DNA from 2 places in the Paenibacillus thiaminolyticus genome. Region 1 is predicted to be linked to the other one. Evidence: riboswitches for the same ligand, from Rfam matches in the RefSeq annotation. Region 1 holds a riboswitch; the other holds the start of a gene.
What was found. A riboswitch is a leader RNA that binds a small molecule or an ion and turns the genes downstream of it on or off. The one in region 1 is predicted to bind cobalamin.
Positions count from the first base shown of each region.

Region 2: it holds a riboswitch for cobalamin, as region 1 does, so the genes downstream of both, FLT43_RS11300 (ABC transporter substrate-binding protein) here and FLT43_RS18950 (ribonucleoside-diphosphate reductase subunit alpha) in region 1, are expected to answer to the same signal.

Region 1 is NZ_CP041405.1:4,237,803-4,245,334, reverse strand. Features, by position in the region: gene FLT43_RS18965 (GAF domain-containing protein) at 1-62, opposite strand, end outside; gene FLT43_RS18960 (alpha/beta hydrolase) at 908-1,837, shown strand; gene namA (NADPH dehydrogenase NamA) at 1,957-2,967, shown strand; cobalamin riboswitch at 3,228-3,501, shown strand; gene FLT43_RS18950 (ribonucleoside-diphosphate reductase subunit alpha) at 3,731-6,076, shown strand; gene FLT43_RS18945 (ribonucleotide-diphosphate reductase subunit beta) at 6,177-7,208, shown strand; partial or broken gene FLT43_RS18940 (5'-nucleotidase C-terminal domain-containing protein) at 7,281-7,532, shown strand, end outside.
Region 2 is NZ_CP041405.1:2,501,614-2,509,145, reverse strand. Features, by position in the region: gene FLT43_RS11305 (histidine phosphatase family protein) at 1-849, shown strand, start outside; cobalamin riboswitch at 969-1,190, shown strand; gene FLT43_RS11300 (ABC transporter substrate-binding protein) at 1,517-2,512, shown strand; gene FLT43_RS11295 (FecCD family ABC transporter permease) at 2,533-3,576, shown strand; gene FLT43_RS11290 (ABC transporter ATP-binding protein) at 3,573-4,508, shown strand; gene cobT (nicotinate-nucleotide--dimethylbenzimidazole phosphoribosyltransferase) at 4,930-6,009, shown strand; gene cobU (bifunctional adenosylcobinamide kinase/adenosylcobinamide-phosphate guanylyltransferase) at 6,006-6,617, shown strand; gene cobS (adenosylcobinamide-GDP ribazoletransferase) at 6,614-7,453, shown strand; gene FLT43_RS11270 (cobyric acid synthase) at 7,459-7,532, shown strand, end outside.

The DNA.
Region 1 (7,532 bases):
TGCTTATGAAGCAGCGGATAATCCTGATCCGGCTGACCGGAATATTGGCTCGGTGTGAACATCGGCAGGCCTCCTGATTGCACAGTATTTCTTGTTACGATTATGTACCATCGTATCACATCTGGGGGCTGCCGCGAAGAGGCGCTCAGCGCCGCAACGCCTGTATCACCACTCTTTTCCATTACCTCTCCATCTTCATTTGCTTCTTATGACCAATATTCCCGTCGCTCAGGAGAGCCAGTAACCTTTTATAGACCATACAGGCCTCTATGAACGATCCTACTGTTATTCAGAAAGGCCCGAAACCCTCTCGATCCCGCACATATCTCTTATCAAAATATATTCACGGTGATCAGGAAACTCAGCACCCCTCTCTAGCCCTCTTATAACGGATATCCCCATAGCTCAGAAACGAATGATTTTAGACTAAGCAGTTTCAGAATAAGCAGGTTCAGGCTATGCAGGTTCAGACCAAGCAGGTTCAGACCAAGCGGTTCCGAACCAGACGGGCTCAGACCGAGCGGATAGTTTCATCCTGACCGAGTGGGAGATTGAGCGTAGGGTATTGTTTCGAGGAATATATGTTACCTGAACGACTGGGAGACTACACAAAAGAATACGTAATGCTACAACAAATGAAAACAAGACTGAGCGGATGGGATATTGGGCAAAAGGAGTGAGAAAGACATCCGACAAGTATCAGAAGTGCTCCAAAAAACCGCAATCAGAGAATGCGCACGAATCAGAATCATGGATTTCCTTCCCTGTCCGAAGATATAATGGAAGATAATGATATAAGGTCCCTTGAGCGCAACGAGAGAAGCGGACCTGACGAACCGGCAATAGGCTGCTGGCTGCTCCCCTGCCGCCGCAGCTTATCGCCGATCCATTACGGGAGGCGTTCTATATGTTATCCAATACGTTCACGTTCACCGACCCGGAGGGCGTTCGCGTCCATGTGTACCGCTGGGATCCGGAAGAAGGGCAGCCCGTGCGCGGGGTCATTCAGATTGCCCACGGCATGACCGAGACGGCCCGACGCTACAGCCGCTTCGCTGAAGCGCTGACGGAGGCGGGCTACGTTGTCTACGCCAACGACCACCGCGGGCATGGCCGGACCGCGGAACGGCCCGAAGACCTCGGCTATGTCGGCGAAGACGGCTTTACATGGATGGTCCGCAATATGGCGCAATTGACCGAGATCATTCAGTCTGAGCAGGCCGGGCTGCCGGTATTTCTGTTCGCGCACAGCATGGGCTCCTTTCTGGCCCAGAAATATATTGCGGAGCACGGCGATAAAATAAACGGCGTCATTCTGTGCGGCACCAACGGGCCGCGGGGACGCGAATTGTACGCCGGAGTCGCGCTGACGAAGCTGATTGCCTCCGCTCGCGGCTCCCGCCACCGCAGCAAAATGATTGACAACATGGCATTCGGCGGCTTCAACCGTACGTTCCGGCCGAGCCGAACCTCCTTCGACTGGTTGAGCCGGGATGAACAGGAAGTCGATAAGTACGTGGCCGACCCGGAATGCGGATTTTTGAGCACAATTGGCTTTTACCGGGACTTATTCAGGCTGCTGCAGGACATTCATCGCCCCGAGACGATGCAGGCCATACCGAAGGAGCTGCCGGTGATGCTCATTGCTGGCGATCGCGATCCGGTCGGCCAATACGGCAAGGGCATACGGCGGCTGGCTGAGATGTATCGCGAGCTCGGGATCCGCGAGGTTGAGTGCATTTTGTACCCGGAGGCGCGGCATGAGCTCCTGAATGAGAAGAACCGGGATGAGGTTACATCTGACTGCCTCTCTTGGCTGCGGAATCACACGCCGTAATCATTGCTGCATCAAGGAATATCCTTCGACGTGAACGGTCGATTTGTTCCTGCATACTTGGAGGGGTATAATGGAATTGGGAAATACAATCTCGAACATGATTCTTTGGAGGGATAGCCATGCCCCAATTATTTGAACCGCTAACGTTACGCGGGGTGACGATACCGAATCGTATCGTGATGTCGCCGATGTGCATGTACTCTTGCCACAATGAGGACGGGATGGTCAACGATTGGCATCTGGTCCACTATACGTCCCGTGCCGTCGGACAAGTCGGCCTGATCATGATCGAGGCCACCGCCGTCACCCCTGGCGGACGCATCAGCGCGCAGGATCTGGGCATTTGGAGCGACGAGCATGTAGACGGACTCCGCCGCCTGACCGACATGGTCCACGCGCACGGCGGCAAGATCGGGATTCAGCTCGCCCACGCCGGGCGCAAAGCAACCGTCCCCGGGATCATCGCCCCTTCGGCGCTTCGCTTCAGCGAAGCCTATGAGACGCCGGAGGAGATGACGCTGGAGGACATCCGCAAGACGATCAAAGCATTCGCCGACGCCGCGCGGCGGGCGGAGGAAGCCGGATTCGACGTCATCGAGATTCACGGCGCGCACGGGTATTTGATCAACCAGTTCCTGTCCCCGCTCACGAACCAGCGGACCGACAGCTACGGCGGCAGCGCCGACGCCCGCTACCGCTTCTTGAGCGAAGTGATTGAAGCGGTGCGCATCACGTGGTCGAAGCCGCTGTTCGTACGCATCTCGGCCAATGAATATGCCGAAGGCGGCAACGTGATCGAGGCATACATTGACTATGCGCGGCGAATGAAGGACCAGGGCGTCGACCTGATCGACTGCAGCTCGGGCGGGGTCGTCCCTCATCGGGTCGAAGCGTACCCGGGTTATCAGGTCCAATATGCGCATGCGATCCGCCAATCAGCCGGCATCGCGACCGGTGCCGTCGGGCTGATTACCGAACCGTCCTTGGCGGAAGAGATTGTCCGCAATGGCCGGGCCGATCTCATCTTCCTCGGCCGCGAGCTGCTGCGGGATCCGTACTGGCCGCGCCAGGCTGCGAAGCAATTGCGCCAGGAACTCGCTCCGCCGAAGCAATACGATCGCGGCTGGTAATCCATTTATAATAATCATTGCATCTTGAATCTCACTTATTCCAGGCGGGGCCGCACCAGCGGCCTCGCCTGCTTGCATTATCTTCGCCCCAATCCGCCGCTGCCGTTCAAGTGCGGGAGCGGACCTCTCCGATCCCGAACATTTTTAAGGTCCGGACAGCCCTCGGAATTGTCTCAAATCCTGTCATTTTCTTATGAGGAATATCACCTGAAACCTATTTACTTACCCAATATGTTGTAGTATATTATCATGAGTATAACAACATATTGAACGATACAGGTGCTGCGGTTCGACAAAAGCGATGCGCGTCGGGCCCCGGCTTAATAGGGAAGACGGTGCGAATCCGTCGCGGTCCCGCCACTGTAAGAAGCGCTGCCGGAACATCGGTCCTCTCCGTTCCGGCAGCAAGTACCCGACAGAACAGGCGCTCTGTAGAGAGCGGCCTTTTCTATGTCCACTGGGACGAATGTCCCGGGAAGGCTGCCGAGGTATTCGGCTTCGAGCCAGGAGACCTGCCTGTATCGCCGCACATTCATTACCCTACGCGGAATAGGGAACGTGTTCAGGCCGCGCGCTGCGCTGTTACCGCCTTCGGCGGGCGATTGCAGCTGCGTGGTTAGAGGGGGGAGCTGCGCCTTGTCCTAGTGATGCACAGCCGCCATGATAAGAAGCCCCCGGATACATACGGCTTTGCCATGCCGTCCTGAGCTGTTCTCGCGAAGGGACGGCTATTTTTATTGCTCTTTTTCGAGGAGGAATACGGATGCTAACCACCAATCATACTGTTCAGACCGTACACAAACCGAATAATCGCTCGCTCGCGTTCGACGCGGAGCGCATCATGCGTTATGGCGAGCGCATCATGGGCGCTTACCCGGAGCTGGACCGGGAACGCTGGCACCGGGGCGTCCTGGCCAAGCTTCGTCACAGCCATGTTCAGGCATCCGACATCACGCAGGCTTGCATCATGACCGCATTGGAGCTGGTCTCCGTCGAGGAGCCGAAGTGGAAGTTTGTCGCGGCGCGCGCCCTGTTGACGAAGCTGTATAAGGAAGCGGCTTTGCACCGCAGCTACAAGGCGTACGCCGATCGCCCGTATGGCGACTTCTACAAGCTGATTAAGCAGCTGGCCGATATCGGCATCTACCGTCAGGAGCTGCTGGAGGCCTATACGCCCGATCAGATTCGCGAGCTGGGCCAGGCGATCGATCCGGCCTGCGACGAGCTGTTCGACTATATCGGGCTGCTTACTCTCGCGGAGCGGTATTTGGCCGTTGATTTCGAAGGGCGCACGATGGAGCTGCCGCAGGAGCGCTATATGATCATCGCCATGTACCTGATGCATCAGGAACCGGAGGAGCGCCGGGTTGAGCTGGCCAAGGAAGCATATTGGGCGATGAGCAATCTCTATATGACTGCCGCGACGCCGACAATGGCGAACGCGGGCAAGAAGGTCGCCGGCCAATTGTCGAGCTGCTTCATCGACACGGTGGATGACTCGCTGGAAGGTATCTTCGATTCGAATACCGACGTGGCCCGGCTGAGCAAGATGGGCGGCGGCATCGGCGTCTATCTCGGGAAAGTGCGGGCGCGCGGCTCCGATATTCGCGGCCACAAAAATACGAGCTCCGGCGTCATTCCTTGGATCCGCCAGCTGAACAACACCGCGGTGAGCGTCGACCAGCTCGGCACGCGCAAGGGCGCCATTGCCGTCTATCTGGACGTGTTCCACAAGGACATTCTGTCCTTCCTCGATCTCAAATTAAATAACGGCGACGAGCGCATGCGCGCCCATGATATTTTCCATGGCGTCTGTATTCCGGATCTGTTCATGGAAGCGGTCGAAAAGCGCGAAGACTGGCATCTATTCTGTCCGCATGAAGTGAAGAAGACACTGGGCTGGACCGACGGGAACGGCCGTCCGCTAGGACTGGAAGATTTCTATGACGAGCAGGCAGGCCAGGGGCAGTTCCGCGAGAAGTATGCAGAGGCGGTGGCGACCCCCCATCTCTCGCGCATTACGCTGCCGGCCATCGACATCATGAAGCGTATTCTCAAATCCCAGCTCGAGACCGGAACGCCTTATATGTTCTACAAGGATACCGCCAACCGGGCCAATCCGAACAAGGCGCATGGCATGATCTTCTGCTCCAATCTGTGCACCGAGATAATGCAGAATATGTCGCCGACGACGATCGAGCAGGAAGAGCTGGTGCTGGAGGACGGCGGGGCCCGCATCATCATCAGCAAGCTTCCAGGCGACTTCGTCGTCTGCAACCTGAACTCCATTCATCTGGCACGCGCCGTGCGGGTGCTCGAACGCCTCGTGCCGATCCAAGTGCGGATGCTCGACAACGTCATCGACATTAACAATATCGAAGTGCTGCAAGCCCAGCATACGAACCGGCGCTATCGCGCGATCGGGCTCGGCACCTTCGGGCTGCATCATCTGCTTGCGCTGGAAGGCATCGCCTGGGAATCGGATGAGGCCGTGGAATACAACGACTACCTCTATGAGCAGATTCATTATTTGGCGGTGCGGGCAAGCATGGAACTGGCGAAGGAAAAAGGCGCTTACCCGCTGTTCGCTCAGTCCGAATGGGAGAACGGCCGCTACTTCGAACAGCGCGAATATACGACCGGAACGCGCCCCGGCCGCTTCGTGACGACCGAGCAGTGGAACGAGCTCGCTGCCGAGGTCAAGGCGAACGGGATGCGCAACGCCTGGCTAATGGCGGTCGCGCCGAACGGCTCCACCTCGATCATTGCCGGCTCGACGGCGAGCATCGATCCGGTATACGAGCTGCTCAGCTATGAGGAGAAGACCACGTACAAAATCGCCAATCCGGCGCCGGACTTGTCCGACAAGACGATGTGGTATTACAAGACGGCATTCCGCCTCGATCAGAACTGGTCGATCCGTATGACGGGAGCCCGCCAGCGCCATATCGACCAAGGCCAGAGCTTCAACCTGTACGTCCGTCCGGATATCCGGGCCGTCGATTTCCTTAACCTGCATCTGCATGCATGGAAGGCCGGCTTGAAATCGACCTACTACGTGCGCAGCCAGGCGCTGACCGTAGAGGAATGCGAAGCGTGCAGCTCTTAAATGAAGTGAAGCAGCGCCGCATGGAGCTCTCGCCGGGCGGCAGATAGAATGATGATAATGTGAGGAAAGGAAGAAAATGATGACTTTACTCGATCGCGAGCTGAAACTGCAAAAAATATTCAATACCGAGGCGCCGAACCAATCGACCCGCATTATTTTGGGCGAATGCTCCGGCATCTTGAACTGGGACGATATCCGGATGCCGCACATGTACAAGCTGTACAAGGTGCTTCTGCTGAACCATTGGATTGCCGATGAGATTCCGATGTCCAAAGACGCCCAGCAATTTCCGAACCTGACGCCAGATGAGCAGCGCGCCTTTAAGATCAATATCTCGCTGCTGGCGGTGCTCGATTCGATGCAGACGATGTTCGTAGGCGATGTGAAGCGGTTTTTCACTGATTCCTCCCTGGAGGCCATCGCGGCCATTATCGCCCAGCAGGAAGTCGTTCACAATCAATCTTATTCTTATGTGCTGTCCTCGCTCGTGTCGGAGCAGGAGCAGAAGGATATTTTCGAATATTGGAAGCATGATGCCGTGCTGCTCGAGCGCAACCGCTTCATCGCGGACATTTACCAGACATTCCGGGACAATCCGACGCCGCAGACGTTCTTCGAAGCGCTCGTCGCCGATCTGATTCTCGAAGGCGTATTTTTCTACAGCACGTTCGCCTTCTTCTACAATCTGGCGCGCGACCAGAAGATGATGGCGACGAGCCAGATGATCTCGTACATCCAGCGCGACGAGAACCAGCACTGCTACTTCTTCGGCGAAGTGTTCAAGCAGTTGCTGCGCGATTTCCCGGAATTGAATACCGACGCGAACCGCCGGTTCGTCTACGATACAATTGACCGGGCCGTGCAGTTGGAGACGAACTGGGCGCATTATACGCTCAGCAATATTCGCGGCATCGATCTGCGCGAGTTGAGTGATTACATTAAATATATCGCGAACCGCCGCCTCGCTATGATGGGCCTGGAGAAGGCCTATGAAGGCGTCGACGTGAACTGCATGCCTTGGATTAAGCCCTTCTCCGACGAGGCGCTCAATTCGACGAAGACCGACTTCTTCGAAGCCAAATCGCGCAACTACGGCAAAGTCGGCGATGACAACGGCTTCGACGAGCTGTAAGCAGGCATGTTGCCGGGCACCCGCCCGCGCATGTATCCCTATTGCCAGCGCATAATATGAACGGTATGAGGCAAGGCCCATCATGTCATCGTGCTCTGCCATACCGGCCTGAAGTATGATCGCGAGATGGCGAAGCAGGTGCCGGGCATCGATATCATCGTTGGCGGCCACACCCATACTCGGGTCGATGAGCCGGAGCTGGTCAATGGCACATACATTGTGCAGGATTGGGAATACGCCAAGTCGCTGGGCCGGGTAGACCTGTACTATCATGGCGAAGATCTGGTTCATTTCTCCGGCGGCTTGCTAAAGCGGCGTGACCGA
Region 2 (7,532 bases), 1.7 Mb from region 1:
CGCCGCAAGCGGCGTCAAGCAGGAGCTAGACGACAAGCCCGGCCCAAGCCTCCGCGCTGCGGCACCCGGCATATCCGCCGCCGTTCAGGCGCATCCAGCGTCATCGTGCGGTTCGCGCTCGTCAGACATTCGCTGACGCAGGCGAATGTGGAGCGGCGGTATATCAGCTATACAGACAGCCCGCTTCTCCCGGAAGCGGAAGAGGTGCTGCGGCCGATGCGCAGGGCAGTCGCCCATCCGGCGCCGCTCCTGTATACGAGCGATATGCGGCGCTGCCGCGAGACGCTGGCTCAGCTGCGTCCGCGCGATGCGGGAAGGGCTCACGTCGATACGAGGCTGCGCGAATACGATTTTGGCATGTGGGAAGGCTTGACGTACAACGACCTGAAGGAGGATCCGGCTTACCGCCGCTGGCTGGATGATATGACCTCCGTTCAGCCGCCGCGCGGCGAGCCATGGCAGACATTCAGCACGCGGACGGCGCATGTCTGGTGGGAGATTCTGCAGAAGGCCGGGAGACAAACGGCTGTGGCGGCGGGACAAGGCGCCCGCGGACAGCGCCATCGGCGGGAATGCGAGCCGGACAGGGAAGGTTCTGATCCGGGCGGCGAGCGCTGCAGAACGGCCCGGCTGCGCCGGAAGCGGCCAGGCCGGGTAGGCAACGCGTATGAGGCGCGGCCTGATGTGCTGGTCGTTACGCACGGAGGAATGGTGCGGAGGCTGTACACGCTCGCATTCCCGAAGAAGACGTTCTGGGAAGCGACCGTCCCGATCGGGGCAGGGATCTTGATTACGGCTGCAAAGTCTCCCCGCCGCTGGAAGTTCCTGCGGGCGGAGCGGCTTCCTTGATGGAGCGAGCGGCGGGTGAGCGAGGGAACAGATAGATGCCCTGAAGTTTGTGAGGAATGTTATTGCAAGGATAGGGTAATTCCCCTATAATCAATAGTCAAGCTATGATGGAAAGACAAGCGAATAGTAATCTATCGGGTCCTTGCGCCGCACGAGCATTGAGCTTGTGCCCAAGGATAATAGGGAAGCCGGTGTGAATCCGGCACGGTCCCGCCACTGTAAATGGAGTGCTGCGCTCAGAATGCCACTGTCTGCGCGGATTCAGGTGAATCCGCTGATGGGAAGGCGAGCACAGCAAGATGCTCCTAAGTCAGGAGACCTGCCCGATAGGAGGACGAGTTATTTCCTTCGCGGAGAGGAGCGGCGTCATTGGAATGGACTTCCTGTTGCTGCTGAGCGGTCATGCTGTCTAACGGCGTGAGATGGCTTTGCAGTTCAGTTCGGAAGGTCCTATCCAGGAGACTGCGTTCCCCCGATCCTAGGATCGGGGGTTTTGTATTTGTGCGCTCTTTGACAATTCCGCCTCGAAGCGGATGGAAAAGTTGGTAAGGCAGGATGCCGCACCAGGAAGACTGGGAGCCAGCCCTTCCGCGTGAAGGGACGGCGTTCGCACTGCTTCGGCAATGAAGCAGGCATGATATTCAGGTAAGTGAGGGAGATAAACATGATGAACAAATGGTGGAACAGAACGATAGCGGTCGCGGCAGCGGCCGTGCTGGCTTTGAGCTTGGCGGCTTGCGGAGCGGCTCCGTCGAAGGAGGCGGACAAGGCTCCAGAATCTGCGCAGCAGCAGGAGAACGGCAATGCGGCTTCTGATGCCGCGAAGACAACCTATCCGCTGACGGTGAAGGATGCGACCGGGCATGAATTCACGTTCGACAAAGCGCCGGAACGGATCATTTCCGTATCGCCGGCAGAGACGGAATCATTATTTGCCCTTGGCCTTGGCGACAATATCGTGGGCGTGTCCGATTATGATGATTACCCGGCAGAAGCGACGCAGAAGCCGAAAATGGGCGGCATCACGAAACCGAATGAGGAAGCGATCATTGCGGCGAAGCCGGATGTCGTATTTAGCGGCATCTCGATGAAGGAAGAAGCCGTCAACAAATTCCGCGAGCTGGGCATTGAAATTTTCAAGGTCGAGCCGAAAACCTATGACGATGTAATCAGCAACATCGAGCTGTATGGTCTCATTACCGATCATCAGAAGGAAGCAAAAGAGATTACCGATCAGATGAAAAAGATGCGCGATGACGTCGCTGAAGCGGTCAAGGGCGTTACCGACAAAAAGAAGGTTTATATTGAATTTTCTCCGGGCTGGACCGTCGGCAGCGGCGAATTCATGAATGAGCTGATCGAGCTGGCAGGCGGCGTCAATATTGCGGCCGCGGACATGACCGGCTGGAACCAGATTAATGAGGAGAACATCATCAAGGAGAATCCGGACGTCATTCTGTTCGCGAAGGACCTTGTCGACAGCGAGACGAACAAGACGCTGGAGGACATTATCCGCGGACGCAGCGGCTGGGAAGCCATCACCGCGATCAAGGACAATCAGCTGTTCGGACTGGACAACAACAAGCTGAGCCGCCCGGGCCCGCGTGTGGCCGAAGCGCTGCAGGATGTGGCGAAGGCGATCTATCCTGATTTGTTCAAATAGATGATGGGATGGACATATCGATGAAAAAAGGGTTTGGCTTTGGAGTAGCGATGTTGGCGCTGCTCCTTTTATCTATTGTAGGCTGTCTGTCCGTCGGATCGGTGAAGATGCCAATGGGTGAGATTGCGAAAATATTGCTGCATCATGTTCCCGGACTGGAATCGCTCATTCCCGTCACCTGGGACGATGCTTCGGCGACCATTATGCTGAAGGTCCGCTTCCCGCGCGTCGTGCTCGCGATGCTCGTCGGCGCGTCGCTGGGGCTGGCGGGGACGGGCTTCCAGGGCGTGCTGCGCAATCCGCTGGCAGATCCGTACACGCTGGGCGTGTCTTCCGGGGCCTCCGTCGGCGCCGCGTTCCTGATCTACTTCGGCCTGCAGTATGCGCTGCTCGGCCAGTGGACGGTTCCGATCGTCGCCTTCGTGACCGGCACGCTGACGCTATTGGCCGTCATGCGCCTGGCGAGAGAAGACGGCAAGATCCCGATCGAGACGCTGATTCTGGCCGGGGTCGTTACGCAGGCGTTCCTAGGCTCGATCGTCTCCTTCCTCGTCGCGATGTCGAAGCAGACGATCAACGAGATTCTGTACTGGGTCATGGGAAGCCTGGCGCTGCGGGGCTGGTCTTTTTCTGCCGTGCTGGCGCCGTATATGGCGATCGGGCTCATCGCCCTGATCGCCTATGCCCGTCCGCTCAACCTGCTTGCCCTTGGGGAGCGGCAGGCGTCTCATCTCGGACTCAATGTCGAGCGCACGAAGTGGGTCGTTCTGCTCGTGTCGACGTTTATTACGGCGGCAGCCGTTTCCGTATCAGGGGTTATCGGCTTCGTCGGGCTCGTCGTCCCGCACATGATTCGGCTGCTGGTCGGCCCGGACTATCGCTTGATCGTGCCGTTCTCGGCTGTAGGCGGAGCGATCTATGTCATGTGGGCGGATACGATCGCGCGGACGGCGCTGGCGCCAACGGAAATACCGCTTGGCGTGGTGACCGCCTTCATCGGCGCTCCGTTCTTCGCGTATCTGCTAATCCGAAATAAACGGTCGAAACGGAGGAGATGGTCATGAAGACGGGAGCCGCGCATCGGGAACTTACAGCGAAGCCGGGGGCCTCATCCGGGCAGATCCGCCCGGGAGAGCCGATTCTTCAGGCCGAGCATATCAGCAAAAGCTACGGCAGCCGAACGGTGCTGAACGATGTCTCCTTGACCGTCCGCGCCGGGGAATGGGTCGGCATCATCGGGCCGAACGGCAGCGGCAAGTCGACGCTGCTGTCGCTGCTGTCCGGCGCCGATTCTCCTGCTGGCGGGCGCATCGAGCTGAAGGGGCGCACCCTGCGCTCCTACACGCGCAAATCGCTGTCGCAAACGATGGCGGTCCTGCTCCAGGAGTCGCTTCCGCCGATTGGATACACGGTCCGCGAGGTTGTTGAGATGGGCCGCTTCCCGTATCAATCCTGGTTCGGCTCGGAGGCGGAGGACAGCGGACCCTATATCGATTCGATTATGGAGCGGCTGCAGCTGATGGAACTGGAGGAGCGGCCGATCGACCGGCTCAGCGGCGGTCAGCGCCAGCGTGTCGCCCTGGCGAAGCTGATGGCGCAGTCGCCGTCTATCGTGCTGCTGGATGAGCCGACGACCTATCTGGACATCCGGTATCAGGTGCAGTTCATGGATGTCGTCCGCGACTGGCAGCAGGACTGCGGCTTGACGGTCGTCTCCGTGCTTCACGATCTGAATCTTGCAGCGTTGTATTGCGACCGGCTCGTCGTCGTGCATGAGGGGCGCATCGCAGCCGATGGCGCTCCGGAAGAGATGATGTCTCCGGATGTCATCGCACGCTACTTCGATACCCGCGCCGCCATCGTGCCGCATCCGGGGAACGGCCGTCCGCAGCTGCTAATGTGTCCGGCCCATACGGACGCAGAACAGAAGGCGGGAACAGAGGCACAGAAGGAAGAGGAAGCCAGAACAGTGGACGATGAAGCAGCCAGAGCATGAAGGCGACGAGAGATTGGGCAGCGACAACGTGAAGGCCGCGGCGTCATGAAGTCTTGTCAACGTGAATGCAGCGGCGTCATGAAGGCGCGTCAACGTGAAGGCAGAGACAACGTGAATGGAGCGGCGTCGTGAAGGGCGCGTCAACGTGAAGACAGCAGCGTCGTGAAGACGCGTCAATGAGAAGCAACGACAGCATGAAGGAGCGGTAACGTGCAGGTTACGGGGTCGTGAAAGCGGCGAGATCCGGTAACGAGGAAGCCATGAACGGGAATCAGGCTGATTCCACGGCATGGCGGGAAATGGAGTGACGAACACGCAGGAGAAGAATCATTTCTGTAATTGGGATGAACATCAATGGCAATGACAGCTAGCAACCAACTATGTGAAGACGGAGATGAATGAGATGAATGAGATGAATGCGATGAATGAACGGCTTAGCGAAGTAATTGGGCGGATCTCTGGTGTGGACAAGACGGCGATGGAGGCAGCCGCTGCGCATCAAAATCAGCTGACGAAGCCTCCGGGGAGCCTCGGGCTGCTGGAGGAGATAGCGGTTCAACTGGCCGGCATTACGGGGACAGTCACCCCTGAATTTAAGCAAAAGGCGATTGTTGTGATGGCGGGCGATCATGGCGTATGCGCGGAAGGGATCAGCGCCTTCCCGGCCGAAGTGACCCCGCAGATGGTAATGAACTTCCTTGCCGGCGGCGCAGCCGTCAATGTGCTGGCGCGTCAGGCCGGAGCCGAGGTCATTTGCGTCGATGTCGGCGTTAACGCCGATTTGAGCCATCCGCAGCTGCAATCGCGCAAGGTGCGCCGCGGAACCGGCAACATGGCCCAAGGCCCGGCGATGACCCGGGACGAGGCGGTGGCGGCGATACTGGCCGGCGTCGACACGGTGGACGAATGCGTTCAGGCTGGCAATCGCATGTTCTCTACTGGGGAAATGGGCATCGGCAATACGACGCCGAGCGCCGCTATTCTGTGCGCCTTGACCGGACTGGCGCCGGAAGAGACGGTCGGCCGGGGAACCGGCATCGGCGATGAGCAGTGGGCGCATAAATGCAACGTTGTGCGCCAGGCGCTCGAAGTGAACCAGCCTGATCGCAACGATGCGCTGGATGTGCTCGCGAAGGTCGGCGGGCTGGAGATCGCCGGATTGACCGGCGTCATTCTCGGCGCGGCGGCCCATCGGCTCCCGGTCGTCGTCGACGGCTTCATCTCCAGTGCGGCGGCGCTGGCAGCGGTGCGGCTCGCCCCGGCGGCGCAGCCTTATCTAATCGCTTCGCATCTGTCCGAAGAGCGCGGTCATGCCGCCTTGCTGGCCGAGCTTGGCCTGAAGCCGGGCCTGCACTTGAATATGCGCCTCGGCGAAGGAACGGGCGGCGCTCTGATGTTCCCGATTATCGACGCTGCGCTGCGCATTATGCAAGAGATGGCGACCTTCGCCCAAGCGGGCGTATCCAACAAAGACACCGACGATAGCGAGGGACAAGAATGACGGGTACGGCCGACGAAGGAAATAAGCTTGTCCTCGTAACGGGCGGCGCGCGGAGCGGCAAGAGCGGATTCGCGGAGCGGCTGTTCATGAAGCGCATCCTGGATGGAGGCATCTACGTCGCGACCGCGGAAGCCCATGATGACGAGATGCGCGAACGGATTCGCCGCCACCAGTCGGACCGGGAGCAATCGGGCTACGGCTGGAAGACGGTGAACGAGCCGTTCCAGCTGCCGGAATGGCTCGCCATCACCAGCGCGGATGCAGAGGCCGCCTATGAGGGGCCGGCCGTACTCATCGACTGCCTGACGCTCTGGCTGTCGAACGAGCTGCTTCAGGCGGAGCGGCAATGGGGAGAGAGCCTGGAAGCCGAGCGCTATCTGGAGGCGCGCATCGAAAGGCTTGCGGAGGAAGCTGGCCGCTTCCGCGGCACGCTGGTGATGGTTACGAACGAAGTCGGGGACAGCATTGTTCCTGTCTACAAGCTCGGCCGGATGTTCCGTGATGCGGCCGGCCGCTTGAACCAGCGCATCGCCGGCAAGGCGGATGAAGTGTATCTGGTGACGGCAGGCATTCCGATCGAGCTGAAGAGCCGGGAGGTGCAGCTATGAAGCGGACATGGCAAGGACTCGTCGCTGCGATGCAATTTCTGACCCGAATTCCCGTTCCGTTCTCGGTGCCGTTCACGAACGAGGTGCTGAAGCGAAGCACCTACTTCTTCCCGCTGGCGGGCTTCTGCATCGGCGGGCTGGTCTGGGCGGCAGGCTGGGGACTCCAGCATCTGCTTCCCGTCTTCCCGGCGGCTGCGCTGACGCTTACCCTGGCCGTTGCGCTTCAGGGCGGGTTGCATATGGATGGCTGGATGGATACGGCCGACGGCGTGCTCAGCTCGCGTTCCCGCGAACGGATGCTGGAGATTATGAAGGATAGCCGCAGCGGCGCGATGGGCGTCATCGCATGCGTTCTGCTGCTGCTGCTCAAATGGACGCTCCTCGTCTCTCTGATGGAGCTGGGCTTGTGGAACGGCTGGGTTATCGTTCCGTTCATCTGGTCGCGTGTCACGATGGTATTGGCACTGGCGAGCAAGCCTCAGGCGCGACCGGAAGAGGGACTCGGCGGGTATTTCCTTGGCGTGAAGGCCGGGCATGTCACGATCGCCTATCTGCTAGGCTTCGCGCTTGCCGCACTGGCCGTCGCAGCATCGGGAACGGCAGATGCCGGATCGAGCCTGGGCGTGCTCACGGGACTGGGACTCTCGTCTTCGGATGCCGCCATCATGATGAGCGTCGCCGCGCCGCTGCTGTGCACGGCGGGGGCCTGCCTGCCGATGCAATACTTGTCGCGCAAGCTGGGCGGGCTGACCGGAGATACGTACGGCGCGATTAACGAATGGACGGAGACCGTCGGCTTGCTGCTGCTTCTCCTGGCGGCAACCGGGAAAGGGTGAAGGATATGAGCGAGAAATCCGGCGCCGGGCAAGGCGCGGAACGGGCGAAGGAGACGGAAGAACGGCCGCAGGGGCGGAC